Regions from separate parts of the Paraburkholderia sp. RL17-373-BIF-A genome, predicted to be linked through region 1. Evidence: predicted binding sites of a transcription regulator. Region 1 holds the regulator's gene; each other region holds the start of a gene.
The links. The regulator LexA, encoded in region 1, represses DNA repair genes until DNA is damaged. The targets are predictions, from matches to a motif close to ACTGTATNNNNATACAGT.
Positions count from the first base shown of each region.

Region 2: a site for LexA is predicted at 7,726-7,743, ahead of P0D80_RS52035 (CppA family protein). Genes of this name have one in related genera too.
Region 3: a site for LexA is predicted at 8,412-8,429, ahead of P0D80_RS34455 (ATP-dependent helicase). Genes of this name have one in related genera too.

Region 1 is NZ_JARESO010000025.1:93,937-103,940, forward strand. Features, by position in the region: gene P0D80_RS27880 (sulfate/molybdate ABC transporter ATP-binding protein) at 1-725, opposite strand, end outside; gene cysW (sulfate ABC transporter permease subunit CysW) at 725-1,765, opposite strand; gene cysT (sulfate ABC transporter permease subunit CysT) at 1,762-2,664, opposite strand; gene P0D80_RS27895 (sulfate ABC transporter substrate-binding protein) at 2,803-3,843, opposite strand; gene lexA (transcriptional repressor LexA) at 4,157-4,807, shown strand; gene P0D80_RS27905 (hypothetical protein) at 4,880-5,224, shown strand; gene P0D80_RS27910 (DUF2939 domain-containing protein) at 5,332-6,000, shown strand; gene P0D80_RS27915 (universal stress protein) at 6,050-6,514, opposite strand; gene nodI (nodulation factor ABC transporter ATP-binding protein NodI) at 6,802-7,716, shown strand; gene P0D80_RS27925 (ABC transporter permease) at 7,811-8,638, shown strand; gene P0D80_RS27930 (hypothetical protein) at 8,724-9,146, opposite strand; gene P0D80_RS27935 (LysR family transcriptional regulator) at 9,489-10,004, opposite strand, start outside.
Region 2 is NZ_JARESO010000041.1:41,472-51,475, reverse strand. Features, by position in the region: gene P0D80_RS34875 (2OG-Fe(II) oxygenase) at 820-1,710, shown strand; gene P0D80_RS34870 (SEN1982 family lipoprotein) at 1,753-2,424, opposite strand; gene P0D80_RS34865 (cytochrome-c peroxidase) at 2,522-3,979, opposite strand; gene P0D80_RS34860 (alkaline phosphatase family protein) at 4,166-6,502, opposite strand; gene P0D80_RS34855 (winged helix-turn-helix domain-containing protein) at 7,299-7,526, shown strand; partial or broken gene P0D80_RS51925 (IS6 family transposase) at 7,591-7,662, shown strand; gene P0D80_RS52035 (CppA family protein) at 7,771-8,055, shown strand; gene P0D80_RS34850 (sensor domain-containing diguanylate cyclase) at 8,751-10,004, shown strand, end outside.
Region 3 is NZ_JARESO010000040.1:25,020-35,023, forward strand. Features, by position in the region: gene pncB (nicotinate phosphoribosyltransferase) at 1-1,093, opposite strand, end outside; gene fdxA (ferredoxin FdxA) at 1,397-1,720, shown strand; tRNA gene P0D80_RS34420 (tRNA-Asn) at 1,837-1,912, shown strand; tRNA gene P0D80_RS34425 (tRNA-Asn) at 1,990-2,065, shown strand; gene P0D80_RS34430 (CreA family protein) at 2,284-2,760, shown strand; gene P0D80_RS34435 (helix-turn-helix transcriptional regulator) at 2,860-3,690, shown strand; gene P0D80_RS34440 (AzlC family ABC transporter permease) at 3,864-4,625, shown strand; gene P0D80_RS34445 (AzlD domain-containing protein) at 4,622-4,945, shown strand; gene P0D80_RS34450 (DUF4088 family protein) at 5,231-6,001, shown strand; gene P0D80_RS34455 (ATP-dependent helicase) at 6,163-8,244, opposite strand; gene P0D80_RS34460 (hypothetical protein) at 8,628-8,891, opposite strand; gene P0D80_RS34465 (hypothetical protein) at 8,991-9,443, opposite strand; gene P0D80_RS34470 (RNA-binding S4 domain-containing protein) at 9,776-9,994, shown strand.

The DNA.
Region 1 (10,004 bases):
CGGTTGGCCGCGCCGAGAAACTCATAGACGAACGAGGTTTGCGGATGGTCGTACACGTCCTGCGGACTGCCCACCTGCTCCACGTGCCCGCGATTGAGCACGACGATACGATCGGCTACTTCGAGCGCTTCTTCCTGATCGTGCGTAACGAAGATCGTCGAGATGTGCAGATCGTCGTGCAGGCGCCGCAACCAGCTGCGCAGTTCCTTGCGCACTTTCGCATCGAGCGCGCCGAACGGTTCATCGAGCAGCAGCACTTTCGGCTCGACCGCCAACGCGCGCGCGAGCGCGATACGTTGCCGCTGGCCACCCGACAATTCCGACGGATAGCGTTGCGCGAGCCAGTCGAGTTGCACGAGCTTGAGCAGTTCATGCACCTTCTCGCGAATCACCGCTTCCGAGGGACGCTCCTTGCGCGGCTTGACGCGCAAGCCGAACGCCACGTTCTCGAACACCGTCATATGACGGAACAGCGCGTAATGCTGGAACACGAAGCCCACTTCCCGCTCGCGTGCGCCGACCGTCGCCACGTCCTGGCCTTGCAGCACGACCTGGCCGCCATCGGCGTATTCGAGTCCCGCGATCACGCGCAGCAAGGTCGTCTTGCCACAACCCGACGGCCCGAGCAGCGCAACCAGTTCACCCGGCGGAAAGTCGAGCGAGACGTTATCGAGCGCGACGAAATCGCCGAAGCGCTTCTGCAGGTTACGAACGGTGATACCCATTACAGCTCTCCTTGCTTGAGCGGGTGTTGCTGCGATGCATGCGTTGTTTGCGTTGCGCGTGTTGCGTGTGTTGCGTGTGTGGCATTGGCCGGCGGCGTGACGGGCCCGGCGTACGCGGGCACATCGCGCGCGGCCGACAGTTCCGCCGACATATGGCGCTCGGCGAGCAGCTTCAGGCCGAGCGTCACGAGTGCGAGCAGAGCCAGCACCGACGCCACGGCAAACGCCGCCGAGAAGTTGTATTCGTTGTAGAGGATTTCGACGTGCAGCGGCATCGTGTCGGTCTGGCCGCGAATATGGCCCGACACCACCGACACCGCGCCGAACTCGCCCATCGCCCGCGCGTTGCACAGAATCACGCCGTACAGCAGGCCCCATTTGACGTTGGGCAGCGTGACGCGGCGGAAGATCTGCCAGCCCGACGCGCCGAGCACGTGCGCGGCTTCTTCTTCGTCGTTGCCTTGTGCCTGCATCAGCGGAATCAGTTCACGCGCGACGAACGGGAACGTGACGAAGATCGTCGCCATCACGATGCCCGGCACCGCGAAAATGATCTGGATGTTGTGGTCCTGCAGCCACGGGCCGAACCAGCCCTGCGCGCCGAACATCAAGACATAGATCAAGCCCGAGATCACCGGCGACACCGAGAACGGCAGATCGATCAGCGTGGTCAGCAGCGCCTTGCCGCGGAACTCGAACTTGGCGATACACCATGAAGCCGCGAGGCCGAACACGAGGTTCAGCGGCACCGCGATCGCGGCGGTGATCACGGTGAGCTTGATCGCCGAGAGCGCGTCCGGATCGGCGAGCGATTCCAGATAGAAACCGAGCCCCTTGTTCAACGCCTGATAGAACACGGCGACGAGCGGCACCACCAGAAACAGCGCGAGAAACAGCAGCGCGACGCCGGTCAGAATCCAGCGCACAACGGGCGGCTCGGTGACCGGATCGGGCCGGCGCGCGACGTTCAGCGGCGCGCGCGGTGCCACGGCTACAGCGTTGTTCACGCCATTTACTTCGTTCACGGCGCGGCGGCTCATTGCGCACCTCCGCCGACACCGATCGCCGCGACACTCGCAGCAGCAGGCGCCGGGCCTGCACCGCCGCGACTCGTGCGGCGCTGCAAATACCACTGCAAAGTGTTGATGAAGAGCAGCATCAGGAACGACACGACCAGCATCACCACCGCCAGCGCCGTCGCGCCCGCATAATCGTATTGCTCCAACTTGGTGATGATGAGCAGCGACGTGATTTCCGACTTCATCGGCACATTGCCGGCGATGAAAATCACCGAACCGTACTCGCCGAGCGCACGGGCGAATGCCAACGCGAAGCCCGTCAACAAGGCAGGAAACACCGCCGGCAACACCACGCGGCGAAACGTCAGCCAGCGCGAGGCGCCGAGGCACGCCGCCGCTTCTTCCTGTTCACGCTCGAACTCTTCGAGCACCGGCTGCACCGTGCGCACGACAAACGGCAAGCCGATGAACGTCAGCGCGACCAGCACGCCCGCGGGCGTAAAAGCGATCTTCAGGCCGAGCGGTTCGAGGAACTGCCCGATCCAGCCGTTGCCCGCGTACACGGCCGCGAGCGAAATGCCGGCGACCGAGGTGGGCAGCGCGAACGGCAGATCGACCACGGCGTCGACGATACGTTTGAACGGGAACGTGTAGCGCACCAGCACCCACGCCACCAGAAAACCGAACACCGCGTTGATCAGCGCGCCGCCGAGCGCGGAAAAGAAGGTGAGCCGATACGACGCGAGCACGCGCGGCGAACTCACCGCGCGCACGAACTGGCTCCAGTCGAGCGTCGCGGTCTTGAGAAAGGTCGCCGCAAGCGGAATCAGCACCACGAGGCTCAGATAAGCCACCGTGATGCCGAGTGTCAGGCCAAAACCGGGCAACGCGCTCGGTTTTCGGAAGGTCAACGTCGTCATGCTCGTTACTCGTTCAGGTTGATGCTCGTGTTGCCGGCCGCCGGGCCCTGGCGGCCAAAAGCGCGCCCATGGGCGCGCTTGGGAGTGACGCGTTGCCGCGCCGCTTCGTTGCCTATGCCGGTTCCGGCATCGGCAGTGTTATTGCGGTTGATAGATCGAATCGAACACGCCGCCATCGGCAAAGTGCGTCTTCTGCGCGTTGGCCCAGCCGCCGAACGAATCGTCCACCGTGTACAGCTTCAGCTTCGGAAACTTGGCGGTCAGCTCAGCCGGCACCTTGTTCGAACGCGGACGGTAGAAGTTCTTCGCCGCGATCTCCTGCCCTTGCTCGCTATACAGGAAGTTCAGATACGCTTCGGCGACCTTGCGCGTGCCGTGCTTGTCGACGACCTTGTCCACCACGGCGACCGGCGGCTCCGCCAGAATGCTGACCGACGGCACCACGATCTCGAACTTCTCCGGACCAAATTCCTTCAGCGACAGGAATGCTTCGTTTTCCCACGCGATCAGCACGTCGCCGATACCGCGTTGCACGAAGCTGGTGGTCGCGCCACGCGCGCCCGAATCCAGCACGCCGGCGTTCTTATAGAGCTTGCCGACGAACTCCTTGGCCTTCTGATCATTGCCGCCCGGTTGATGCTCGGCATACGCCCAGGCCGCGAGGTAGTTCCAGCGCGCGCCGCCCGAGGTCTTCGGATTCGGCGTGACGATCGACACGCCCGGCTTGGTCAGATCGTCCCAATCCTTGATGTGCTTCGGGTTGCCCTTGCGCACCAGAAACACGATCGTCGACGTGTACGGCGACGCGTTATCCGGCAAGCGCTTCTGCCAGCCCTTGTCCAGCAAACCCTTGCCGGCCAGTGCGTCGATATCGTATGCAAGCGCCAGCGTCACCACGTCGGCCTGCAGGCCGTCGAGCACCGAGCGCGCCTGGGCGCCCGAGCCGCCGTGCGACTGCTTGAAGGTGATCGTCTCGCCCGTCTTCGCCTTCCATTCCTTGCCGAACGCCTGGTTGACGTCCTGATACAGCTCGCGCGTCGGGTCGTAGGACACGTTCAGCAGCGTCGTGTCGGCGGCGTGCGCCTGCGCCATCACGCCGAGCGCGCCCGCCGCGCCCAATGCGAGTGCCGCGATCAGTTTTTTCGTCCTGCCTGCCAGCCCCGTACCTTGGTGATCCATGTCAACTTTCTCCGCGTTGTGTCCGCTGAAACAGCGTGTGGTGTCTTTTTACGTCGCGGTCACGTGCACATGAGCGCCAACTGGAGGCCAGTCTATCGAAGGGCTTTCATCATTAAAAATAATGTTTCTTCATTCTTTAATACGCAAAAGTGGTAATGACAGCTGGATAAGGCGTTGCGGCAGGAAAACGGGTGTTTGAGCGTCGCTTGACGGCGCTGGAACGACACCCTTCACCCCGAACTTAAAGTAAAGCTTGAATTGCGCCGAATACTGTATAAAAATACAGTCACCTGTTCATACATACAGTGGCGCCATGACCAAACTCACCGCACGACAGCAGCAGGTTTTCGATCTGATCCGCAGGGCTATCGAACGCACCGGCTTTCCGCCCACCCGCGCGGAGATCGCCGCCGAGCTGGGTTTCAGCTCGGCCAACTCGGCAGAAGAACATCTGCGCGCGCTGGCTCGCAAGGGCGTGATCGAACTCGCGGCCGGCGCATCGCGCGGCATTCGCCTGCTGGCCGGCCCGGAAGACTCGCCGCATCAGTTCACGCTGCCGCACGCCAGCATCATGCAACTGTCGCTGCCGCTCATCGGGCGGGTTGCCGCAGGCAGCCCGATCCTCGCGCAGGAACATATCTCGCAGCACTACGCGTGCGACCCGGCGCTGTTCTCGAGCAAGCCCGACTACCTGCTGAAGGTGCGCGGGCTGTCCATGCGCGACGCGGGCATCTTCGACGGCGACCTGCTCGCGGTGCAAAAGCGCAGCGAAGCCAAAGACGGCCAGATCATCATTGCCCGGCTTGGTGACGACGTCACGGTCAAGCGCCTGAAGCGCCGGCCGAACGGGCTCGAGCTGATCGCCGAGAACCCCGATTACGAAAACATCTTCGTTGAAACCGGCAGTGCGGAGTTCGCGCTGGAGGGTATCGCCGTGGGGCTGATCCGCCCCGGCGAGTTTTAACCCTCTCGCCCGTTCGACAAAATAAGAAGCCGCGCCAACGCCGCATCAACGTTGCATCGCCTGGAGAGTCTCATGGAACGTCTTGCCCGCCTGCTGCCCTTTCGCCAGTTCGGTCGTCTGCGCCATCTTCGCAAGCTGGTGCCCTGCTCATTGATCGAGGCGGCCACGCTCGGCACGCCGTCGCTGTTCGACTCGCCGGAGGCCGCGCCGAGCCTGCCGTCGTCGATGCCGGCATTTGCCCGCGTGTCGTTGAATTCGGGCTTGAATACGGCCGAACCGGCGCGTCGCGCACCGGTGCGGGTTTATCACGGGCCGTCGCGTCTGATCATGGTCGGCACGATGGACGCGGTTTGCCGCATGATCGACCGCTGCATCGCCGATGAAGCCAACGTGCATGGGGCGGTGTTCGAGTCTTGAGGGGTCTTGAAGGGTCTTGAACGGGACAGCGAGAGATGTATTGCGTGGGATCGTTTTCGCGTGGCTGCGGTCCACGTTAGATCACACCTGATGGAGAGTCCCACTCGATGGCAGTTTCAAAACGTACCAAACGCGGCAGCAAGCGCGGCATGCATGGCGGCGCCACCCGGCCGCTGATAGTCACGCTGATCGTGATCGTGGTGATCGCCGCGCTGGGGTTTGCTTACGCGACACCGTACATCGCGCTGAACAATCTCAAACGCGCGGCCGATGCGCGCGACGCGCAAACCGTCAATCAGTATGTCGACTTCCCCGCGTTGCGTGAGAGCCTGAAGGAGCAAGTCGCCGGCTTGCTGACACGGCGGCTTGGCGCGCACAGCAACGGCAATCCATTGGCCGCCATTGGCGCGATGATCGGCGTTGCGTTGATCGGTCCGCTCGTGGATGCGTATGCCACACCGGACGGCGTGGCGGCCTTGCTGAACGGCATGCCGCCGCGCGGCGATCCGGGCGAGCGACCGCCCGCGCCCCCGGCCGCAAATAATCCGCCGGACGCCGCTGCGACCGCACCTGCGCCTGCAGCTCCCGCAAACGGCAACGCGGCCAATGTCAACTCCGCGCCACCGCAACCGCCGCAAACCACGGCGGGCTATCGCGGCCTCAACGAGTTCGTCGTCACGTACCAGCATGGCGCCGGCGACGCGCGTTACTCGGCGATCTTCCAGCGCGAGGGCGTATTCACGTGGAAGCTGGCCGCGGTCAACCTGAACGAGTGATCACCTGATGCCGTCAGGCCGAGGCGGCCGGTCGCGTGACTAGCCCGCCTCAAGCCGCCGCTTGCTGCTGCTCCTGCGCTGAAGAACACGCCACCAGAATGCTGCACGAGACACGGTCGAGCAGCGGCGTATTGCCCGCGCCCATCCACCATCGCGACAAGCCCGTGCGGCAGCGGTGGCCGACCACGACCAGGTCGACATGCAATTCATTGGCGAGGTTGGCAATCTCGTCGATCGGATGGCCGAACGCGAAATGCCCCTGGGCGCTCACGCCTCGCTCCGTGAGCCAGTCCACGCCTTCCTGCAGGATGTCGCGCGCGGTCTTTTCAAAACTGCCACAGGCCACGTCGGTCAACAGGCCCGCGCTTTGCGCAATGCTCGAACGCATGTCGACGACCGACAACAAGTGCGTTTCCGCTTTCAGATCCAACGCCAGGTCGGCGCCGCAACGTAGTGCTTTGCGGCCTTCACGCGAGCCGTCGTAGCACAGCAGGATTTTCTGGTAGCTCGCCATGATTTTTCTCCCTTCGCGCGGGACGCGCGATCTGAATTAATCATGGTGCGCCGCAATTCAGGTTGCAAGGGATGGAAAACGCTAACTGTGCGCTAACTGCCCCTTAACGACGCCCTAAACAGGTGCGCGAGCCGCCCGCGGGTCCTCCGCGCGCCGATGCCGCAGTGCAAGAAACCCGCTTCGGACTGTCGGGGGCGAACCAACAGCGTCCCGCCGATGCCCTAGAATAGGCGGCCTCCCCCGGCCATTCGCGTCATTCACGTCTTTTCCGGAGACTCGTTCGATCCATGCCCGAAGCCGCCATCGAATTTCATCAGGTCAAAAAAAGCTACGGCGAAAAAACGGTCGTCGATGGACTGTCGTTTCATGTCAACGCCGGCGAATGCTTCGGCCTGCTCGGCCCAAACGGCGCGGGCAAAACCACCACGTTGCGCATGCTGCTCGGTATCGCGGCGCCGGATGCGGGCAGGATCCGTCTGTGCGGCGAGCCGATCCCCGGCCGCGCGCGCGTGGCGCGGGCGCGCGTCGGCGTGGTGCCGCAGTTCGACAATCTCGATCCTGACTTCACGGTGCGCGAGAACCTGCTGGTGTTCGGCCGCTACTTCGGTCTGAGCGCCGCGCAATGCCGTGCGATGGTGCCGTCGCTGCTCGAATTCGCGCGGCTCGAGAGCAAGGCGGACGCGCGCGTGAGCGAATTGTCAGGCGGCATGAAGCGGCGCCTCACGTTGGCGCGCGCGCTCGTCAACGATCCCGATGTGCTGATCATGGACGAGCCGACCACCGGCCTCGATCCTCAGGCGCGGCATCTGATCTGGGAGCGGCTGCGCTCCTTGCTCGCGCGCGGCAAGACCATTCTGCTGACCACGCACTTCATGGAAGAAGCCGAACGGCTCTGCCACCGGCTGTGCGTGATCGAGGAAGGGCGCAAGATCGCGGAAGGCGCGCCGAGCGCGTTGATCGCATCCGAGATCGGTTGCGATGTGATCGAGATCTTCGGGCCCGATCCGGTGGCGTTGCGCGATGAACTGGCGCCGCTCGTCGAGCGCACCGAGATCAGCGGCGAGACGCTGTTCTGCTATGTCAACGACGCGCAGCCGGTGCATGCGCGGCTCAAGCAGCGCGCGGATCTGCGCTATCTGCATCGACCGGCGAATCTGGAGGATGTGTTCCTGCGGCTCACCGGTCGCGAGATGCAGGATTAGAGGCGCATCGAGACCGGACTCGCACGCAACGCGCTACAGATACAAAGACACCCCAAAAGGAAGTTCCGTAGAGGAACACCGCACGAGACACGCAATGGACGCACGCACTTACGAAACCCCGGGCGATACGCCGTCGAAACAGGAAGCCTTCGCCGCCTTTCCCGCGAACGCAAGCAACTGGATCGCCGTGTGGCGCCGCAACTATCTGGTGTGGAAGAAGCTCGCGATCGCCTCGATGTTCGGCAACCTGGCCGATCCGATGATCTATCTGTTCGGCCTCGGCTTCGGGCTGGGGCTGATGGTGGGGCATGTCGACGGCGTGTCGTATATCGCGTTTCTTGCGGCGGGCACGGTGGCCTCGAGCGTGATGATGTCGGCGAGTTTCGAGTCGATGTATTCGGGCTTCTCGCGCATGCACGTGCAGCGCACCTGGGAAGCGATCATGCATACGCCGCTGACACTCGGCGACATCGTGCTCGGCGAGGTGATCTGGGCAGCCAGCAAGGCGGCGCTCTCGGGCGCGGCGATCATGCTGGTGGCCGGCGCATTGGGCTACGCGAATTTTCCGTCGATGCTGCTGGCGTTGCCGGTCATTGTGCTGACCGGGCTCGCGTTTGCGAGCGTCGCGATGGTCGTGACGGCGCTTGCGCCTTCGTACGACTTCTTCATGTTTTACCAGACGCTGGTGTTGACGCCGATGCTGTTGTTATCCGGCGTGTTCTTTCCCGTGTCGCAACTGCCCGCAGTGGCGCGAGGCGCCACCCAGCTGTTGCCGTTGGCGCATGCCGTCGACTTGATGCGGCCGGCCATGCTGGGCCGGCCCGTCGACAATGCGCTGTGGCATGTGGCCGTGCTGGCCGCGTATGCGGTGGGCGGGTTTATCGTGTCGGCGATTCTGTTTCGGCGCCGGATGATGAAGTAGGTTTTCCGGCTTTCGACAACCACGCACCACAGGCGCCGATACCCGCAATCAACCCGGTATCACCGCCTGTCGCGAACCGGCTTGCTTAGTCCTCGTCGTCCGTCCACGGAATGTCCACGTCGGAAATAAACGCCACCGTGGCGAATGGGCCGCCGTCCTGACGCCCGATCTTGCCGTCGGCGCGCTGCCACTCGACCCGGAACACCGTGCCCGGATCGTCGGCGATCAGACGGACCGTACGCACTTCGTCCGGATCGGCTTCTTCGACGGGACCGTCGAGCGAGATCTGCAGTTCCTGCGGCCACAGCCCATCGGCCGGATCGTAGATCTTGTCGCCGTCGGGAATCAGTGTGAAGGCTTCCACGCCGATCGTCGCCGACGCGTCCACGATCATCTTGCCCAACGCGCGCAGCAACGCCGTGGCCCGCGCCGAATTCGCCTGACGGATTGCGAGATCCCCGCGCGTCAGCGCCTGCTCAAGTTTTGGGTTTGTTTTTTGTTGCGCCATTCGATGTCCTGAGTCCTATCGCTCTGTTGTGGATGGCACGCGAATCCGAGCGCGCGCCGCTGTCCATTTTTCGGGCTGAATCCTACCACCGGTGTCCCCAAGGTGACTTCCTTCGGTGCGTGCACTGCAGCATTGCCAGCCGCGCATCCCGCGTCTTCAACCCGCCCCGTCCACCACAGTTTAGGTCGTGATTCGCGTTCCGGCTGGGACATTTGCCTTTCATTTAGTAGCGAATGGATCGCTATCGCACGCATGCGGCCAGCCTGCTTCGTGGTGCGCGGGCGCTCGCAAACCCTGTTTCGCCGCGTTGATGCCACGTGGATTCTCCAAACCCTGGAGCCGTCAGCGCGTGCTCCTGCTGCGCTTTCGCGTGGCCTTCGAGGAAGCCGCATCGGCTGGCTTCGCGCCCGCGATTTCCGCGATCAGATGATCCCGGAACGCCCTCACCGACTGCGGCAGTTCACGCCCCGCCATGGTCTGCACCTGAATGCTGCGCTGGCGCATCTGCGGATGCGTCATCGGCATCACGACGAAGCCATCGCCGGCATAACGATCGCGCACGGACAGCAGACCCGTGAACATGATCGCGCCGGACTTCTGCGCGTAGCGGTACATGGCGCCGCTGTTGTTGCAGGTGAGTTCGGGCTCGAGCAGGACGCCTTCGAGCGCACAGGTAATGTCGATCAACTGACGAATCGTCGTGCCGGGTTCAGGCAGCACGAGCGGATAGCGCTGCAAGTCGGCGAGCGACACCTTCGCGCGCGCGGCCAAGGGATGATCGGCGCGCAGCAGCGCCAGCACCGGTGCGCGTTCCGTGTGCTCGACCTTGACGCCCTTCTCCGGCGCGAGGCTAAAGGT
Region 2 (10,004 bases), on a different contig from region 1:
GTGAGCGCTCAATGCTCAACGAAGGCGAGCATCAACTTCCCGATTCACCGTCCTGATACGCGGGGTTGACAGCGAACTGGACAATGCTGGTGACGTCGTCTCTGCGATAAAGGGCGCCAGAGGAGGGCCCATAGCGCGTACAGGGTCATCGTTCCGATGATTGCGCGGGTCTGTTTCAATGCACTCAGCGTCGCGCGCTTCTGCTGCTGGCGCAAGGCACTGGGAAATGGAGTGCGGACATTCGGCCTTGCTCTGCGTGCGAGTCGAGGACTTCCGCCAGCTCATCCTCTCCGGTTACGGCGTGCTCGACAAAGAATGGCCACACAGCGTGCGGCCTTCACGCGCCTTCATGATGAACGACCGGAATCAGCAAACGTAACATGTCATTGCCCTTCGATATCGTTTGCATGCTTTCATTTCAACAAATGCGGCATCAAGGCGCCGAAAAAGTTCTAGTTCGATGCATAAAGATGCCGTCAACGTGGCTCGGAACTGGCAACTCGAAGGTGCAGCGTGCCCCTTCGTGCGTAGCCCTGGAGATGGATGGCTTTCACACGTCCAGCAGCAACTGTTGCCGCATCGAATGAAGAACATAACTCGCAGCTGGTGACGCCAAATCGCGTCTTATTGTTTGCCTTCTGCTGTGCAGCGCTGACGGCGAACCTGTCGTCGCGGCAAGCGGCTCAATTGGTCTGCCGTAACTTACACGAACCGCTGCCCACTCGAATCCATTCACTGATGGTTTATATAACCGATATCATGGCAGCAGTTTTCCACTGCACACGACAGTACCCTTCCAACCTATCGTTCACCATTCCGATGTCCATAACAGTTAGCTTCCCCGTCGAAGTGCGCGACTGGATTGTCCACAATCTCACACGCGGCGTCGCGCCACAGGCGATCGTGCGCGAGCTGGTCGATCGAAATAACGCAGCGGAGCTCGCGTCGGCAATGGTCGATGCGGTCTCCTCGGCTTTTTTATACGGGACACCGTTGCCGGGCGAGACGCTCGAAATCGGCGGTGCGCCAGTCACTTACGAAGTGGAGCCGCTGCGCGTGCCGGACGGTGCGGTGATCCGGCTCGGTGAACGCAAGGTGCGCGTGATGTCGCGGATGCACCGGCCATCCTCGGTACTGCTCGCGGATTTTCTCACCGCGAACGAATGCGAGCAGCTGATCTCGCTCGCGCGGCCGCGGCTGGATCGTTCGACCGTGGTCGATCCGGTGACCGGCCGTCATGTCGTGGCTGGCCACCGCAGCAGCCACGGCATGTTCTTTCGTTTGGGCGAAACGCCGCTGATCGCGCGCCTCGAAGCGCGGATCGCCGAGCTCACCGGCCTGCCGGTCGAGAACGGGGAGGGCCTGCAACTGCTGCATTACGAAGCGGGCGCCGAGTCGACGTCGCACGTCGACTATCTGATCGCGGGCAACCCGGCGAATCAGGAGTCGATCGCGCGTAGCGGGCAGCGCGTGGGCACGCTGCTGATGTATCTGAACGATGTGGAAGGCGGTGGTGAAACCGTGTTCCCGCAGCTTGGATGGTCGATAGTGCCGCAGCGCGGCCAGGCCCTCTATTTCGAATATGGAAACCGTTTCGGGCTCTCCGATCCGAGCTCCCTACATGCGAGCACGCCCTTGCGGACGGGCGAGAAGTGGGTGGCCACCAAATGGATCCGTACTCGCCGCTTCGTGCCTCGCGATCAGGCGTAACGGTTTGCGGGGCGGCTAAACGCGCTCCCCGCCTACTGCGTTTCAGCGCACGAAGACCTCGTCGGCGACCCAGCCGTTCGACGTCAGATGCACGCCTTCGCGCAACTGCATCGTGCCCGCGCCCTCGATCACGCGCTTGATCATCGGGAACACGCGCTGCGCATCGGCATCTTTGGCCCACGGTGACGGATCGATCTTGTAGGTATAGATGACCGAGGTGGCGGTCTTACCTTCCACTTGCATTGGCCGTTCCCATCCCACCACCTTGTCGAGGGTGAGCGTGGCTGCACAGAAATCAGCCGGGTGCGTGACGCGCGAGGTGGCGGTCGCGACGACTTCCGGAATGTGCAGATAGTATTTCTGCCCTTCGGCTGTCAACTGGTACTGGCGAGCGTTCGCGGTGATCTTCTTGCCGCTGGGGTCAGTGCGTTCGACCACCATATCCTTGCCCGCTACGATACCGAGTTTCTCGAGCACCGGCATCTGTACCGCGTCGCGGCTACCGGAGGCGACATCGTCCGTCGTCACGTAGATCGGCCAGTCGTATTTGGCGAGGCATAAGTGGCCGCGCTGGGCGAGAAAGTCGTTGATGGTAGCCGTGAAATTCTCGCGGCTAACGTCTTGGCTCTTGTCGTGGCAGCCAGCGAACAGGGTCAGGGCGCTCAGGGCAAGTGCACCGCAAGCAAGGCGGGCGGCGATGGAACGTCGCGTCATGGTGTTTGTTGCTCAGGTTAGGTTGCTAAGGTACGGATAAGACAGAGCAAGCGGCCTGCCTGGAAGGGCAGGCCGCGTGCGAGGATCATCGATTTTGTCAATTTACGCAGGAGCCGCTGGTGGGCGGCGTGGCGGGCGGTTGATAGCCATCGGTGAGCGTGTTCAGGAAGCACACCAGGTCGGCGATGTCCTGCTGCGTCAACTGCGGCGTCGAATGAATCGGGCGCGGCTTTGCACCGTCGGCCGCCGTCGTGCCACCTGCGTCAGTCTGGCCTTGTCCCATTGGCGGTTCTTCGTCGATATTGCCCTGATAGGCCGCGGGCAGATCGTTGAAGGATTGGGCCGTCGCACCCGACGCGGCGGTCGGGAACAGCGCGAAGGACGGGTTCTGCACCTGGTTGCTGGAATCGCCGCCCGTGCTTGGATACCAGTATTCAGGGTTGGTGTCGCGCGTGTTGTAGAAATTGATCACCTGCACGAGCGAGTGGAACACGCCGTTATGGAAGAACACGGACCGCGTCGCGACGTTGCGCAGCGTCGGCACCTTGAAGCGGCCGCAATACGGGTCGGGGACATTGACGCCGGTGAACGAATCCGGACCGGCGCCGCTCGTCGCGGAGCCCGGAATGTGGATCGTCGCATACGGTCCGCACAGACCCATGTCGACGAATGACGCGTTCGTGTTGGCCGGAATCGGATCTGTGTTGTTCGGGATCGACGCGTCGTTGCGCGGCGCACCGATCGCCTGGTAGGTAAAGTCGGTCATCAAACCGACCGAGCCCTGGAAGTTGGCGCCCACGTAGTGGCAGGCCGCGCAGCCGGCGCCGTTTGTAGTGTCATTGAATAGTTTGAGACCGCGCGTCTCGGCGGCCGTCAGGGTGCCGCCGAGCTTGTTGCCGATATACAGGTCGAACTTGCTCGTGTACGTCTCGAACGACGGCTCTTCAATCTGGAACTGCTGCAGCGCGTCGCCGATATCGTTGAACGCGGCCATGGTATTGCCGAACACGCCCTGGCCGTACACCTGCTGGAACCGCGCGGCGTACGGCCCGCTCTGTACGGCCTTCACGACGACATCCGGCGAGCTGTTGTTCATCTCGATCGGATTCAGCAACGGAAACGCCGGCTGCGTAGCGAGCGTCGTGGCGCGACCATCCAGCATGAAGCCGCCGCCGGGCGCGTTCTGCGTGACGCCGTCCGGGTTCGCCGCGTTGTCGTCGTACGGCGGCGTCATCGCCTTGTAGCGCAGCGACGGCACCGCGCGCACGCCCGACAGCGACGGATCGGAGCCGAGCTGTACCGACAGGCTGTTCGGTGGCCCGTATGCGTAGGCCGGGCTATGACAACTCGCGCATGCCATGTTCTTGTTGCTCGACAGAGATTTGTCGAAGAAGATCGTTTGGCCGAGCTGCGCCTTCTGGCTTAGTGTCGAGGCGGCAGGCGCCGATGCGCCAGATGATGGGCTTGACGCGTCGCTGCTGGACGAGCTACCGCCGCCACAGGCGGCCAGTACCACGGAAACGGAGCAGATTAGAGCAAGAGATAGCGTACGCATGGTTGGTATAGTTTTCGCCGGGAAGTCAGTTTCCGGGCGACCCCGCAGTCGCACGAGGCGAGGTGGCCGGGAAAATGTGCGAGATGTTCAACAAAAGTGCCGGGTAACGCGCGAGGCATACCCGGCATGCAGCTGCGATGGTTTCAGACGGGGAAAGGGCGGGCCCTTTCCCCGTGACCGTGAAACTTACTGGATCGTCCAGATGTTGGTCTGGGTCTTGTCCGGACCCGGCTGGCGATTAGCTTCCTGCGTACCGATGATGTCGGCCGGATTCAGCTTCTGCGTATAACCCTGCGGCGTGATGTACGCATGGTTCATCGGACGGACCGAGTCGAAGTGCGTATCAGCGCTGTCCGCGAGTTCCGGCAGGTTCAGGATGTTCGCCGTGATGAAGCTCTCGGTGTACTTCGAGCGGGCGATGTACGTGGACTCCTGGCCCGGTGCCGGATCGGCGAGCTGGAACATGTCCTGCAGCGTCCGCACGAGCGCGAAGTGGCTGTACGCGTCGCTGTCCTGGATGCCCTGCGCGCCATGGTTCGTGACTACGCCGAAGATCGAGTTGCCGTGACCGTGGTTGCCCTTGTTGTACTGCGTCGTCGTCGTCGGCGTGTACTTGCCGTTCGTGAACGTGAGCGGTTCAGCGGCCGACGTTTGACTCGGGTTCCAGCCGCAGCACGACGTCGAGCTACCTTCGCCTTCGTCGAACATCACGACGATCGCAACGTGACGCTTCGGATTGTTCCAGATCGGCGAAGCCTGGATCTTGGTCACCACCTGCTGGACGTATGCGTCGCCACGCTTCACGAGGTTGTCGCCCTTACAGGTCGGGTCGTTACCCGTGCCGTGCATGTCGTCGCACTGGTCCGGAACCACGAAGTTGACCGCGCCAACGTCGCCGTTCTGCAGGTCCGTATCGAACTGGTCGAAGTTGTAGCCTGACGGGACCGGGTACACCGACGTGTTCTGGAGCGCCGAAGCGTACTGCGTACCGAAGATCGTACGGTTGCTAGCGAAGAATTCCGGCAGCGAACGCGCGGTCTGGTAGGCCATGCCCGGGTGATGCTTCGTCTTGTACAGCGCTGACGGCATGTTCAGAGCCGGGCTGGTCAGGCCGGCGGTGACGGTGCCCGCGATGCCGTTGTAGCCGGCCACTACGGCCGGGTCGGCGATGCTGTCGGTACGCGGATCCTGGCCCGGGTTCATCGACTCGCTATACGTGCGCCACGCGAGGCCGGCGTTCGACAACTGCGTGAACAGGTTCGGTTGGACAATGTTGTGCGCAGCGGTCGTCCCCGTCGGACAAGTGCCAAAGCCGGACAGGTCACCGTTTTGGTTGGCCGGAACAGCGGGCGTCGCCACGAGCGGCTGACCGTCTGATGCCTTGCCGCCCGCGAACGCGGTGTCCTTCAGCGCGGAAGCGTCTACGCCGCAACCCCACCAGTTGTCGTCGGTGATACCCCAGTCGTCCGCACCGCCGAGCGCCGTGTAGTTCGGTTCCGACGGGTTGCCGGTCGAGTAGTAGGTCGTGGCCTGGTTCCACTTGCCGCTCGTGAAGTCGAGGTTGCCGGCGATGTACGGCGCGTCGCCCGAGCCCTCGATACCGATCGTGCCGCCCGTCGTGGTTCCGATCGAGCGGTTCTCGAGCATGACAATGAAGACCGCGTCATAGCGCGGAATGCCTTCGACGTTGAACGCAGCCTGCTGCGACTGCGCGAACGTGATCGGCGTCTGCGTCTGTGTCGGCACAACGGCCGTCGTCGAGGTCACACCCGCCTTGCCGACGAGCGACGGATCGCCGCCCGCAACCGCGAGGTTATCCGGGTACATGTCGCCGCGATCGAGCTTGGTCGTTGCGTACGTATAGCGGTTCGTCAGTGCATTGTCTTCAAAGAGGATCGTCGACTGCTCGGCGCCCGACAGCTTGTTCACGTCGCCGAGCACGTCGGCGGCAGCGACAGTCGCTGCCGAAGCGGCCACACCCGGACCGCTCAGGCGCGTCGCGAGGTTGGCCTTCTCGGTGGCGTAGGTCGTGCCGTTCGCTTCAACCAGACGCTGAACTTCGCTCGACATCGGGCTGATCACGACGTTCGTCGCGCCCTGGTCGGCGATCTGTGCCGCCGAGGCGCGCAGGATCATATGGCTCGGGGCGGCTGCGCCGGTCGCCGTGTTGGTGGCCTTGGTGCTCACGTCGGCTATCAGTTGGCCGCTGCCGCTGGTCTTCAGCGTGAAATGGCCCGTGCTGTCGGTTGTCGCGATGGTTTCAGCCCCGTCGCACTTGCCGTTGCCGTTCGCGTCGACGCACACGGTCGCGCCAGCGTAGTAGCCTGCCTTGAGGATTGGATCGCCAGTCGTGCTGCCCGGCACGAAGCCGGCGGCGGCGACGGCGCCCGCGAATGTCTGCGTGGGGGCGTTGCTGGCCGCCGGTGTAGAGTTGTCATTACCTCCGCAAGCGGTCAGCACGCAGGCTGCCGCGATCGAAGTTAGAAGAAGAGTGGTGGTGCGACTTGTTGAATTGACCGACATTGTGGGGGAGCCCCTGTTGGTTGTATACGCCCTTCAGAGCAAACTCCGACTGCGCGGTGCAGCGCGTTCACTTTCAACTACGTGCGGAGCTTGCCTGGGATGTTATTAGAAGTGCAACTGCCACGACTGCCTTTAAAGCAGGGCGAATTGGAACACCCCTGAGTGAAACTTTAGCGGCAGAAACCTGAATATTGGCTTGCAATTCGCGATGGCGCGTCAACAGGACCTACCAAACATGTCTTCAGAAAGCCGACAAAATTGGCTCTCCGATAAATGTGTCCAGGAGATGTCGAAAAAAAAGTTGCAGTTCGCAATTAACTGGAAGGCAGCGGTTATCATCACGCCTCTCTCGGATAAACTCTGGCAGATTTTTTAGCTCCGAATCCACCTCTCGCGCTGATCCTCGGCCAGCACATGTCTGAAATTCTGATTGTTGAAGATGGCCCCTCGATAGCCGAAATGCTATGGCTACATGCACAGGAAGCGGGCATTGACCTGTGGTTGCATTCACGGGGAAAAAGGCGAAGGAATTAAATTGATGAGCGGTTGCCGGCGGCTGTGATTCTTGGCTGGACGTTGCCTGACATGACGAGACTGTCTCTGTTGATGCCGGGGCGGACTTCTATCTCCTCAAGCCCTTTTCAACAAGGGAATTGTTTGCCCGTGTACAAGTTATGTTGCGCCCACAACCAAACGTGAACTCTCAGGATATTTTTTGAGCGTCCCTGGGATCACCGTGTCGCTCACGTCACATCGAGTATTCGTACGGCGGGAGGACTGAGAAGTTGCTGTCACTATGTCGCCGACAGGATTCAAGCTCCTACGTCTTTATTTGGCGCATCCAGGAGAGGTACTTTCCCGTGACGCATTTCTCCAGGAGGTCTGGATGGCACAACCCGATGCCAGGGAGCGCACGGTCGATGTCCATATCAAGTTCCTCCGCGATGCGCTTCGACCATTTGACACAATGATCGAAACGGTTCGGAGTCGAGGCTATCGTTTGTCGAGTTCTCCTTCTCACTAGTCGAACACCGGTCAATCACCGTAGGGGCCTTGTCACGTTGCTGCGGTGGCCGCGTAAATCGGCGATGAAAAATACGAAATCACTCTATGACGGCCATCGCTTTCCGGCGGTGGTGATCGGTTGTGCCGTTCGCTGGTGCAGTGTGTATCGGCGGCGGTCGCGGTGGCACCCCTACTTTTACCTTGAACGCAGCAGCAATACTGTATATATTAACAGTACTGGTTATATATACAGGGTCGGCAATATGGAACATCTGATTCGTATTCTTAACGACAAGGATCGCCGAACGCTCGCCTGGCTGCGGGAGCAGGTCGGCGAGGCCGCCCTTGGCGCGGCCGCTGAGCGGTGCGGCGGGCCGACAAAGCCCTATGTGTCTCGTGTCTGCCGGTGCCTAGGTCTGAGGCCGCCAATATTCGGCGAGTCGCGCCCGCACATATCGACTGCGACTGCCGAGCGGTCACTTGCTTCAATCCGCGAAATTCTGGCCGCGGCTGCGGCAAGGCGCGGCCCCGGTTCGGTGCGTGTTTGACTCTTTGACGTCTAATCTAGCGAGAACGCCGATCCGATCACGTCACACCGGCCGCTTCTGAAAGACGATTCTGGAAGTGACGTTTGCGCCAGGCGAGAGCCACAGTCATTCAGCTTGGCAACGGGCACCCGCAGGCGCACGGTGCGACATGCACAGCTTGGCTCACGAGATCCGCATTTACGAGGACGGGGGAGCTGCTGGCCGTTCATCCTGTACTCTAAGGGCGTCGAAGAACGTCGCTGTTGCCGGGACATCGGCGTTCACACGAACCGCTTGCCTTTTGCTCTCGCGATGCGGCGAGCAGTCTGGTTAATCGTTGGAAGGGGATTTTCAACTTGCCGCTGTCCATCAGGAAAACGGTGAAACGGTCCTCAACTACGTTGACATCCCTTGCCACCGGTCGAATACGATTTATCATCCCACGGCGTCCAAATGATTGTCCGCAGATATCATCTCGCCTGCGGTGGCTGGGCAAGTGTCGCCTCGGGTATTTGAAAAGGCCGCCTCTTGGCGTTCCAGTAAATTACTCAAGTAATGATTTTGTCAGATCCTGTGCGGCGATAATCGGAGTCGTTTTGGGGTCTCGTGCGCCGCGAGAAATGACGTTGGCTTGTTATCAGAAGGCACGTCTGCCGCCCCGTGCGCGCGGCAACGTTTGTTCAGACCGTGCGGATGAATTCGTCTCATGAGGCTCCATGCGTTCGTCACTATCGCTTTCTGTGCGCAGATCCGTTTCGTCAGCCGCCTCGCGGGTGTTGTCGCCATCTGGTGTGATCGTTTGTGGTGTTTTGCTGACGCTGTTCACGTGCAGCCTTTGCGCGTGGGTGCTTTTCGAGTCACGCAACGATGCCTACAACCACGCCGAGGAAAATGCACGGAACCTGATGCTGGTCATCGAGCGGGACATCGCTCGCAACATCGAGCTCTACGATCTTTCGCTGCAAGCGGTAGCGGACGGGGTGGCGGATCCGCAGGTGATGGCACTCCCCCCGAGGATCCGAAGCGGGGTGTTGTTTGACCGCGCCGCTTCGGGTAAGTACCTCGGCTCCATATTCGTGATGAGTGAGCGCGGCGACATCGTCCTGGACTCCCGATTCATACCGGCGCGGGTCGGGAACTTCGCTGACCGTGACTATTTCAGCTTTCACCGCGACAGCGGCAACACCGGCCTCTACATCAGCAAACCCTACGCGTCGCGGCTGCGCGACGGCGCGCTCACGATTGCCCTGAGTCGCCGGATTACGCGCACGGACGGCTCTTTCGGCGGTGTCGTGGTTGGGACGCTGAGCATCGACTATTTCCGCGCTCTACTGGACGGCCTGTCCGTGGGGGAGCGCGGTACAGCGGCAGTGATCGAGACGAACGGAACCATGATCACCCGATTGCCCTACGATCCGAAGGTGGTCGGGCGTGACATCCGAAACGCCCCTGTGTTTATTCAGGCGATGTCGACAAACGAAGGTGCGTTCGCTGGCACTGCCTCAATCGATGGGATCCGCAGGCTCTACGTGTACAAGCACCTACCCGGGCTCCCGATCATTGTCGACGTGGCGCCCGCGGAGAACGACATTTACGCGGAATGGCAACGCCGGGCCAGGCGACTTGAGATCGTGATGGCGGTGTTCGGCGTGATCCTTGGGGCAGGATCGTTGCTGTTGTCGCGTGAACTACGGCGGCGGCAGCTTGCGGAGTCGAAACTACAACATCTGGCGCGTACGGACGCGCTTACGGGATTGAGCAACCGGGGCACCTTTGACGAAACGTTGCAGAAGGAATGGCAACAGGCCAATCGCTCGGGCCGTCCGCTCTCGCTGCTGTTCGTCGACATCGATCAGTTCAAGGCGTACAACGACTACTATGGTCATCAGGCGGGCGATGAGGTACTAAGAGCCGTTGCTCAATGCGTGGCTCTGTGCGTTCGCCGACCGGCCGACCAGGTGGCGCGGTAT
Region 3 (10,004 bases), on a different contig from region 1:
GCTTCGCCACCGGCTGACCATTGCAGCGAACCATCTTGATGACGATTTGCAACGGGTTGTAGCCGAGGTCGTTGGTCAGATTCGTGCCCACGCCGAACGCGAGCTTGCAGCGGCCGCGGAAGCGCTCATACAGTTGCAGCACCTTGGGAATGTCGAGCGCGTCGGAGAACACGAGGATCTTGGTGCGCGGGTCGCAGCGGTTCGCTTCGTAGTGCTTGAGCAGGCGTTCGCCCCAGTCGAACGGATCGCCGGAATCGTGGCGCGCGCCGTCGAACAGCTTGCAGAAGTACATGTCGAAGTCGCGCAGGAACGCTTCCATGCCGTAGACGTCCGAGAGCGCGATACCCAGGTCGCCACGGTATTCCTTGGCCCACATTTCGAAGCCGAAGATCTGCGAGTCGCGCAATCGCGGACCGAGCGCCTGGCACGCCTGCAGGTATTCGTGCGCCATCGTGCCGAGCGGCGTGAGGCTGTGCTTCATCGCGTAGAAGACGTTGCTGGTGCCGGCGAACTGCTCGCCGAGGCCTTCTTTGAGCTTGAGGATCACTTCCTCGTGCCATTGCTTCGAGAAGCGCCGGCGCGTGCCGTAGTCGGCGATCTTGCAGTCGGCGAATTCCGGACGCGCGCCGAGCAGCTTGATCTTATCGACGAGACGGCCGCGTCCTTCGCTGTAGTCCGGCTTCTGCTGGGTGTTGCGGAAGTAGACTTCGTTGACGATCGCGAGCATCGGAATCTCGAACAGGATCGTATGCAGCCACGGACCCTTGATCTCGATGTCGATTTCGCCATTGCCCTTCGGCGACGATTCGATCGAAATGTATTTCTCGTTCAGATGGAACAGCGCCAGAAACTCGATGAAGTCGCCCTTGATGAAGCGCATGCGCCGCAGGTAGTCGAGTTCGTCGTCGGTGAAGCGCAGCTTGCAGAGCTTGCGTACTTCGTCGCGAATCTCGCCGATATACGGCACGAGATCGACATTCGGCGTACGGCAGCGGAAGCGATACTCCACATTCGCCGCGGGAAAGTGATGCAACACCACTTGCATCATCGTGAACTTGTACAGATCGGTGTCGAGCAGCGAAGTAATAATCATGATGGTGCGAACTGGACTGCGGAAAACGGAAGGCCTGACACGAAAGGCCCGACTCACCCATGCGCGTACGGCACGCCCCGTGCGCGCCGACCTGACGCATGTTACCCGAATGCGCCGGCGTTCAGCGCGCCGGCGGACGCCCGCGCAGCGCGCCCCAGGGACGTCCCAATGCGGACGCCATAAACTAATCACGAAAACGTATAAACGGTCTTGTGCGATGCTGCATGCGCCTCTTGACGTTACGATACAATAGCGCTTTTGGCGTTTCCGCCTCCCCAGATACCGCATGCAGGAGCTGCCTGAATGACTCACGTTGTGACCGAAAGCTGCATCAAGTGCCGCTATACCGACTGCGTCGATGTGTGCCCGGTGGACTGCTTTCGCGAAGGTCCCAACTTCCTCGCGATCGACCCCGATGAATGCATCGACTGCGCCGTGTGCGTGGCCGAGTGCCCGGTGAACGCCATTTATGCCGAAGAAGACGTGCCGGGCGACCAGCAGAACTTCATCGAGCTGAATGCCGATCTCGCGAAGAACTGGCCGAGCATCACCAAGACCAAGGCGCCGCTGCCGGAAGCCGACGAGTTCAAGGACGTGAAGGAAAAGCTCGAGTTGCTCGTACGCTGAGCCTCGCTGTCTGCCGCGTGCGCAGCCGAATTCGAATGAAATCGAGATGAGCACAAGGTATTGACAGGCGCTTAAGCTCCTCCTACAATTTCGTTTCTCTGCTGTTGTTGTTCTGTTCCTCGATAGCTCAGTCGGTAGAGCGCCGGACTGTTAATCCGTAGGTCCCTGGTTCGAGCCCAGGTCGAGGAGCCAAGAATTGCAAAGGCCCGTTAACCAAGACGGGCTTTTTTATGTAGATCAAGTTGTAGTTAATCAAGCTGCACTGCTGTTCCTCGATAGCTCAGTCGGTAGAGCGCCGGACTGTTAATCCGTAGGTCCCTGGTTCGAGCCCAGGTCGAGGAGCCAAAAAATTGAAAGGCCCGCATCCGTGCGGGCCTTTTTCTTTTTGCGCGCCGCACGGTGCCGAGCCATGTCACCGTGGTCGATACCAAGCTCGCGCCGTTCCAGCGAACCTGTCGCCCGGGAGCATCGGCCCTCTCACCCACCGGCCGTTATACGATGGCGATTTCCTGGCGCACGTCTTGCGCCCAACCCAGGCGCTCAATTTCCGGCAATCCCATCCCATGAAACCCACTTTGTTGCGTATCGCGCTTGCGGCGGCCGCCGCCCTCCTGCTGCCTTCGGCACACAGCGAAGAAGTCGGCAGCGTCAATACCAATTTTCGCGTCACGGGCTCCGATCGCGTGGTCGTCGAGGCCTATGACGATCCCGTGGTTCAAGGCGTGACCTGCTACGTGTCGCGGGCGCGTACCGGCGGCGTCAAGGGTACGCTCGGCATCGCGGAAGACCCCACGGAGGCGTCGATCGCCTGTCGTCAGGTGGGCGAAATCCACTTCACGGGCCCGGTGAAGAAACAGGCTGACGTGTTCTCGGTGAGCATGTCGTTCATCTTCAAGTCGCTGCATGTGGTGCGGGTGGTCGACGCGAAACGCAACTCGCTGGTGTATCTCACCTATAGCGACCGGGTGGTCAGCGGCAGCGCGAAGAACAGCGTGAGCGCCGTGCCGGTGCCGGCCGGAACAACGATCCCCGTCAAGTAGGCGCCGCCCTACGGCAAAACGCAGCCGCCCGACCCATCGGCGCATGAGGCGGCACCGGTCGCGACGCGTTACACTGACCGGTCCAGCCGGACCTTCGCCATGACCGCCGCCCATCGTTTCCAGGATTCCGCCCGCTACTGGCGCACGCCGCTTCTGCCCGGCGCGGACCTGCTCACGGCCGAATATCACGATCACGAGTTCACGCCGCATTGGCACGACGCGTACACGATTCCGGTGATCGTGGCGGGCGCCGAGGGTTACCGGTATCTCGGTTCCGACTATGTCGCCGAGGCCGGCAGCGTGCCGATCATCAATCCCGGCGAGTTGCACACCGGCTCGAAGGCGGTCGAGGCGGGCTGGCGGTATCGCGTGATGTATGCGCCGGTGGACTTCATCCACGCCCTCGCCGACGAAGTCAGCGGCAAGCCGCAGGCCTTGCCGTGGTTCGCGCCCGGCGTGATCCGCGACCCGGATCTGGCCGCGCGGCTGGCGCGCGCGCATCGTCTGCTGGAAGCGGGCGACGACGCGCTCGCTGCCGAGGCCGCCATGCTCGACGCCTTGTCCACGCTGCTGGTGCGCTACGCGCAAACGCAGCCGGCGCATTCGCGCCTCGCCCCCGACGACACTCGCGTGGCGATCATGCAGGAGCGCCTGACGGGCGACCTCGTCGAGCCGGTCACGCTCGCTGAAGTGGCCCAGGCGGCGGGACTCTCGCCGTTCCACGCAGCGCGTCTTTTCACCCAAACGACCGGTCTGCCGCCCCACGCGTGGCGCAACCAGGTGCGCTTGCAGCGCGCGCTCGCGCCACTGCGCGCCGGCGTTTCCGTCACAGATGTCGCCGCCGCCAGCGGCTTCACCGACCAGAGCCATTTCACGCGACACTTCCGGCGCATGTTCGGCGTGCCGCCGGGACGCTGGCAAGGCGTTTGACGGGGTGCTGACGCACGGGTTGTTTGCAACCTCTGCGTGCCACGCTACGTGCTCATTCCGGCGCAAGACACGGCCTGGCGCCCACGCTCCCGCATCAAACCACCCCCATCCGCAAGAACGTACAAGCCCCGCCCGGCCGCCGCCGCTATGCTTCCCGAATCAAGGAGGCTAGATTGACCCATTCCACCGCAGGCCAGCCCACGAGCGCAGGCCATTTCAAAGAGTTCACCGCCGGCGCGCGCGACATTATTCCGATGATGGTCGGCGCGGCGCCTTTCGGCGTCATTTTCGGCACCCTCGTCGCATCCGGCCCGCTCCATTTATGGCACGGCCAGTTGATGTCGCTCGTCGTGTTCGCCGGCTCCGCGCAGTTCATCGCGCTCGGCCTGATCGCCGGACACGCGAGTTTCGCCGTGATCTGGGCGACCACGCTCGTCGTCAATTTGCGGCACGTGCTGTACAGCGCGACGCTCGCGCCGCACGTCGCGCATCTGCCCACACGCTGGCGCTGGGTGCTCGGCGCGCTGCTCACGGACGAAGTCTTCGCCGTCGCGTGGGAGCACTACCGGCATCGCGAACCCGGCACGGTCGGCCCGCACTACTTCTTCGGCGCCGGCTTGGCCATGTACCTGAACTGGCAGCTCTGGACCGTCGCCGGCCTGCTGTTCGGCGCGGCTTTTCCGGGCCTGCAATCGCTCGGCCTCGATTTCGCCATGGTCGCCACCTTCATCGCGATCGTCGTGCCGCAACTCGTCGCGTTGCGCTATATCGCGGCCGCCGTCACCGCGGGCACGCTGGCCTTCTTCTGGCAGGCGTGGCCATACAAGCTCGGTTTGCTCGGCGCGGTGTTCGCCGGCGTGGCGATCGGCGTGCTGCTTTCGACGTCGCGGCCCAACCTGCGCGGCACGGGCAAAACCGCGGAGGCGTCGCGATGAACTACGTCGTCCTGATTCTCGGCATGGCGGCCATCACGTGGGTGATCCGCGCCGCCGTCTTCGTGCTCGGCGACCGGTTGGTGTTTCCGCCGCTCGTGCGCACCGCCCTCGGCTTCGTGCCGGTCACCGTGCTGACCGCGATCATCGTGCCGATGGCGGTTTCGCCGCACGGCAGCGACGCCGAGCTGACGTGGCGCAATCCGCAACTGGTCGGCGCGCTGGCTGCGGTGGTTGTCAGCGCGTTGACGCGGCGGCCGCTTCTGACCATCGCCGTCGGCCTGACCGTGTTTTTTGTCTGGCAATGCGTCGTGCTCAAATAGGCGCACGCCGCTTTCATGCCGGCATCGGCGTCGTCCGGCTCGCGCCACCCGCGCGCAAGCACGGCGACGCTTCCCTCTAAAGCGGGCGCCCCCGGCCCCGTGCTCCCTTAAGTTTCCCGTCAATCCGCCGTTATGCAGTCGAGGTCCGCTCGTCGGGATACGTCCCGCTGGTTACGCGGCATCAGGCAGGAATCAAGCGCGCCGGCATCGAACGCCGCGCCTCCCATGGCCCGCGTGGCCGGGCGGCGTGGCGAGGCCGCGCGGCAGGACCAAACGGGATAACACATGGGTCAAATCACCCTCACGCTCAAAGACGAGACCATCGCGACACTGCGCAAGGATTTCGACGCTTTTCTGCGGGTATCGCTGAAGCTCGATCCGCAGTTCGCGACGCCGTCGTTTGAGGATTTTTTGCGCGCCAAGCTGCTCGACAATATGGTGCCGCTGACCGAACACGCGGTTCAGCGGATGTTGCAGGGCGGCCAGTACGCCTGGGCTAAACGCACGCTGGACAAGGAGTTTCCGGATGTCGTCGCGATTCTGATGCGGCAGGCGGGCGAGTTCGGCTTCGGCTTCGCGGCCCGCTCGGAATGGACGCCGGAAGAACTCGCCAAGCAGTGCCGCGACTGGGCGGCGGCGATCGTCAAGGAAGCGGAAGGCGACGCCGTGCTGATCGACCCGCTCGCGGCGCAGATCAAGAGCGCGGCGCAGGACATTCAGGCGCTCGAGGAAGTCATGCAGACGCCGGCGTGGCGGCTGGTGGAATCGCTGCGTCAGCGCGTCTACGAGGCCAAGGTGGCGTGCGAAACGAGCGTGGGTAGCACCGCGCGCGAAAAGCTCGGCGAACTGCGCGGGCTGCTGCGGCTCGGCATTTCGCACGGCTCGTTCCAGAAGCAGGAAGCGCAGCAGATCATGGAGTTCCTGCGCCTGCTCAAGCCGGAGATTTTCGTGGAAGAGCCGTACGACGTGTTTTCGCGGATGGCGGCCTGGCTGCGTAATTTCTTCGTGCCGCCGCGGCCGGCGCCGCAGCAACAGCAGCAACGGCAGTCGCGCTGACGCTAAAGACCCTCGAAAACCTCTACAACGGCGGCGACCCGCCGCCGCTCAAGAGACGTATCGCCTACCAACGGACCAGGCCAACGGTCTTCACCCGCGTCCGTTGCTCGACGTTGATCGCGTTACCGCTGTCACGCACGGGAGCGCGCGCCGTCGCGCTCTTAATCCCACATCTTCCTGAGTTTCGCCCCGATTTCGATCTTCGCCTGCGCCGCCGCGGCCAGCCCGGCCGCCGTGGGCGCGCTCGGAACCAGCACGCGCGGCCATGCATAGGCGTCGAAGAGCGGCATCAGATGCGCGGGAATGAAGCGCGTACGCGACGCCCACACGTGACGATCGCCCATATGCGTCTGGTTGTGCACGTAAAAGCGCTGCGGCACGACGATATGCAAGTCCTCTTTCGCGCGCGTCATCGCCACGTAGAGGAGGCGCCGCTCCTCGTCGATTTCCTCTTCGCTGCCGGTGCCGAGATCGGACGGAATGCAGCCGTCCACGCCGTTCAGCACGAACACGTTGCGCCACTCCTGCCCCTTCGCCGAATGGATCGTGGAGAGGATCAGGTAGTCTTCGTCGATGAGCGGCACACCGGATTCGTCGCTGGTGGCGTTGGGTGGATCGAGCGTCAACTCGGTCAGAAAGCGTTCACGCGATGGATACGTGCCCGCGATGCTCTCCATCTGCAACACGTCCGCATGACGGATCGCCGCGTCCTCGTGATTGCGCTCGAGATGCGGCTCGTACCAGCGCCGCACCATTTCGAACTCGGCGGGCCACGGCGTCTGGCGCCCGTACACGCTCGACATCAGCCTGACGAACGGATGCCAGTCTTCTTGTGCGCGAGCCGGCGCGGTGAAGGCGGCCAATGCGCCGCCGGCGGTGTCGGCGGGATTGCCGCTGCCCGCGCGCGCGACGATCTCGTCGAGCACCTTCGCCGCGGTGGCCGGCCCGACGCCCGGCAACAACTGCACGACGCGGAAGCCGGCCACGCGGTCGCGCGGATTTTCCGCCCAGCGCAGCACGGCGAGCACGTCTTTCACGTGCACCGAATCGAGAAACTTCAACCCGCCGAACTTCACGAACGGAATGTTGCGCCGGGTCAGTTCGATCTCCAGCGCGGCGCTGTGATGCGCGGCGCGGAACAGCACCGCCTGCGACTTGAGCTTCATGCCCTGTTCGCGCGCTTCCAGCACTTGCTCGACGATGTAGCGTGCCTGGTCGGCTTCGTCGGCGACGGTCACGAGACGCGGGCGCTGCGCCGACGCTTTGTCGGTCCACAAATTCTTCGTGTAGCGCTCGCTGGCCAGTTCGATCACCGCGTTCGACGCCGCCAGGATCGGCGCGGTCGAGCGGTAATTGCGCTCGAGCGTGACCTGTTTGGCCGGTGGATCGAAGTGCGCGGGGAAATCGAGAATGTTGCGCACGGTCGCGCCGCGAAACGAATAGATCGACTGGGCGTCGTCGCCGACCACGGTCAGGCCGCGGCCGTCCGGCTTCAACGCGAGCAGGATCGACGCCTGCAAGCAGTTGGTGTCCTGATATTCGTCGACCAGTACGTGGTCGAAGCGCGCCGACAAGTCGGCGGCGATTCCCGGCTCGGCGGCCATGTGCGACCAGTAGAGCAGCAGGTCGTCGTAGTCGAGCACGCTCTGTTTCTGTTTCGCCTCGACGTAGGCCGCGAACAGCATGCGCAGATCGGCCTCCGATTCACGGCACCACGGGAACGCCTTGTCGAGCACCTGGCCGAGCGACGCACCGGTGTTCACGACGCGCGAGTAAATCGCAAAGCACGTGCTCTTGGCCGGGAAACGCCGCTCTTTCGCCGACAAGCCGAGTTCGTGGCGCACGAGGTTCATCAGGTCGGCGGAATCCTCGCGGTCGTTAATCGTGAAGGCCGGCGCGAGGCCGATCAGATCCGCGTACTCGCGCAACAGCCGCGCGCCGACGCTATGGAAGGTGCCCGACCACGTCAGTCCTTGCGCCAACGCGGCTCGCGAACCGAGCGCCGCGCCGGCGATGCGTGTGACGCGCCGGGTCATTTCGAGCGCCGCGCGGCGCGAAAAGGTCAGCAGCAGGATGCGGCGCGGATCGGCGCCCTTCACCACCAGATTGGCGACCCGGTGCGCGAGCGTGTTGGTCTTGCCGGAACCGGCGCCCGCGATCACCAGTAGCGCGCCGAGCGGCGCGGTGGGCGTGTCGGCGCCGTAGTCGACGGCTTCGCGCTGCGCGTCGTTGAGCTTCGCCAGCCAGGCGGCGGTGTCGGACGTCGGGGACGTCGGGGACGTCGGGGACGTCGGGGACGTCGGGGACGTCGGGGACGTCGGGGACGGCGGGGACGTCGAGGGAGGCGCGGATTCGGCGACTGAGAGCACGATTGATTTGGGCGTTGGATGGATTCAGAGCGGCGACGCATACTGTATATCCATACAACTAGCGCAGACAAGCGACCCTTTTTTAGCCGCACGCCCTGTCTGCATTTTCAAGCGGCCGCACGGGCGAAGACCAGCGCAAAAAGAATGGCCCGTCGCACGAATGCGCACGGGCCATCTTTTGCCGGCAGAACATCGCGAGACGTTCATGCGCCCCGCGTCTGCCGCTGCCGCTGCCGCTGCCGCTGCCGCCAAGCCTGCTATTGCTTCTTCGCGTCCTTCACATTAGCGTCGGCGCTGGCCTTGTCGGCGTCGGCCTGCGCATCGGTCTTCTTCTTGTCGGCCTTGGCCTGCGCGACGGACGCCTTCTTGTCCGCCTTCGATTGTTCCTTGGCCGCCTTCTTGTCGGCATGGGTAACCGGCGCCGCGGCCGGATCGCTAGCCTGCGCGAACGCACCCGACGACAGGCAACCCGCGATCAACGCGGCGACAAGCGTGGTCTTCGTGGACTGGGTAATGCTCATGCGATACCTCCGTTGAAACGAGATGCCCGGACCTGAAAATCCGTTAAAGCGGCCGCGGCGGCAAAGCGCGCCGCCACGCCGCTTGATCAAAACTCGGCCTTAGTGCTTGACGTCGGCGCCGTCCGACTGGTCGCCCGTCTGGCCTTGCATGTTCATCTTCATCTCGTTGTTGGCGGTCTGCTTATCCGCCTTCTGGTTGATCTTGGCGTCGCGCACCTGTTCCTTGTACTGAACCTTGGCGGCCTTCTGCTGATCCTTGAGCTCCGCCTTGGATGCCTTTTTCGACGCGCGATATTCGGCGTTAGCCTTCGCATTGGCGTCGCGCTTCTGCACCAGCGGATCGGTCGAGCCCGACGCCGTCAGACGCGTCGGCGGCGGCGTCACCGGCTGCACGCCCTGCGCGGCAGGGGCGGTCGCGGTATCGGCGCCTTGCATCTGAACCTGCGGCTGGCCGTCCGTACCCGCTGCCGGTTGCGCGGTCTGCGCAAGCGCGGCCGTGGAAGCAAGAGCCGTAAGGGCGGTACCGATCAGAAGCGTACGAATCTGGGTCATGGCTAATCCTCTCTAAAGTTGTTGTGACGCGGGCGAGCTGTCCGGCGCTGCGCATTTGAGCCGCTGCATTTGAGTCACTGCATGAGCGCGCTCTGCGTGCCTCGCCCGGTCTGCTTGCTACCAGATAAAAATCCAGCAGGCTTTCCCTACTGATCTGCACTTTACGAGTGAAGTTCGTGTTTTACGACCGTCGTTACGGAACGTTTCACTTTCCGACAATCGCATAACATCTGCTTGCAGATGCTCACACGACGACGGCGCGCACCGCGAACTTCTTCTAGGGCAAGCTTCTGGCTTATGATGCGAACCCTTTGCCTGAAGGTGCAAACGCCATGCCCAACCTCGATTTCACGCTCACCGGCGACTACGTCGAACTGCACAATCTCCTGAAGATAACGGGGCTGGCGGACAGCGGCGGGTCGGCAAAAATGATGGTCGCGGACGGTGCGGTCACCGTCGACGGCCGGGTCGAAACGCGTAAAACCTGCAAGATTCGCGCGGGTCAGGTCGTGCTGCTCGGCGATACGCGGATCGCAGTCCACGAGGCTTGACACGCGGCCC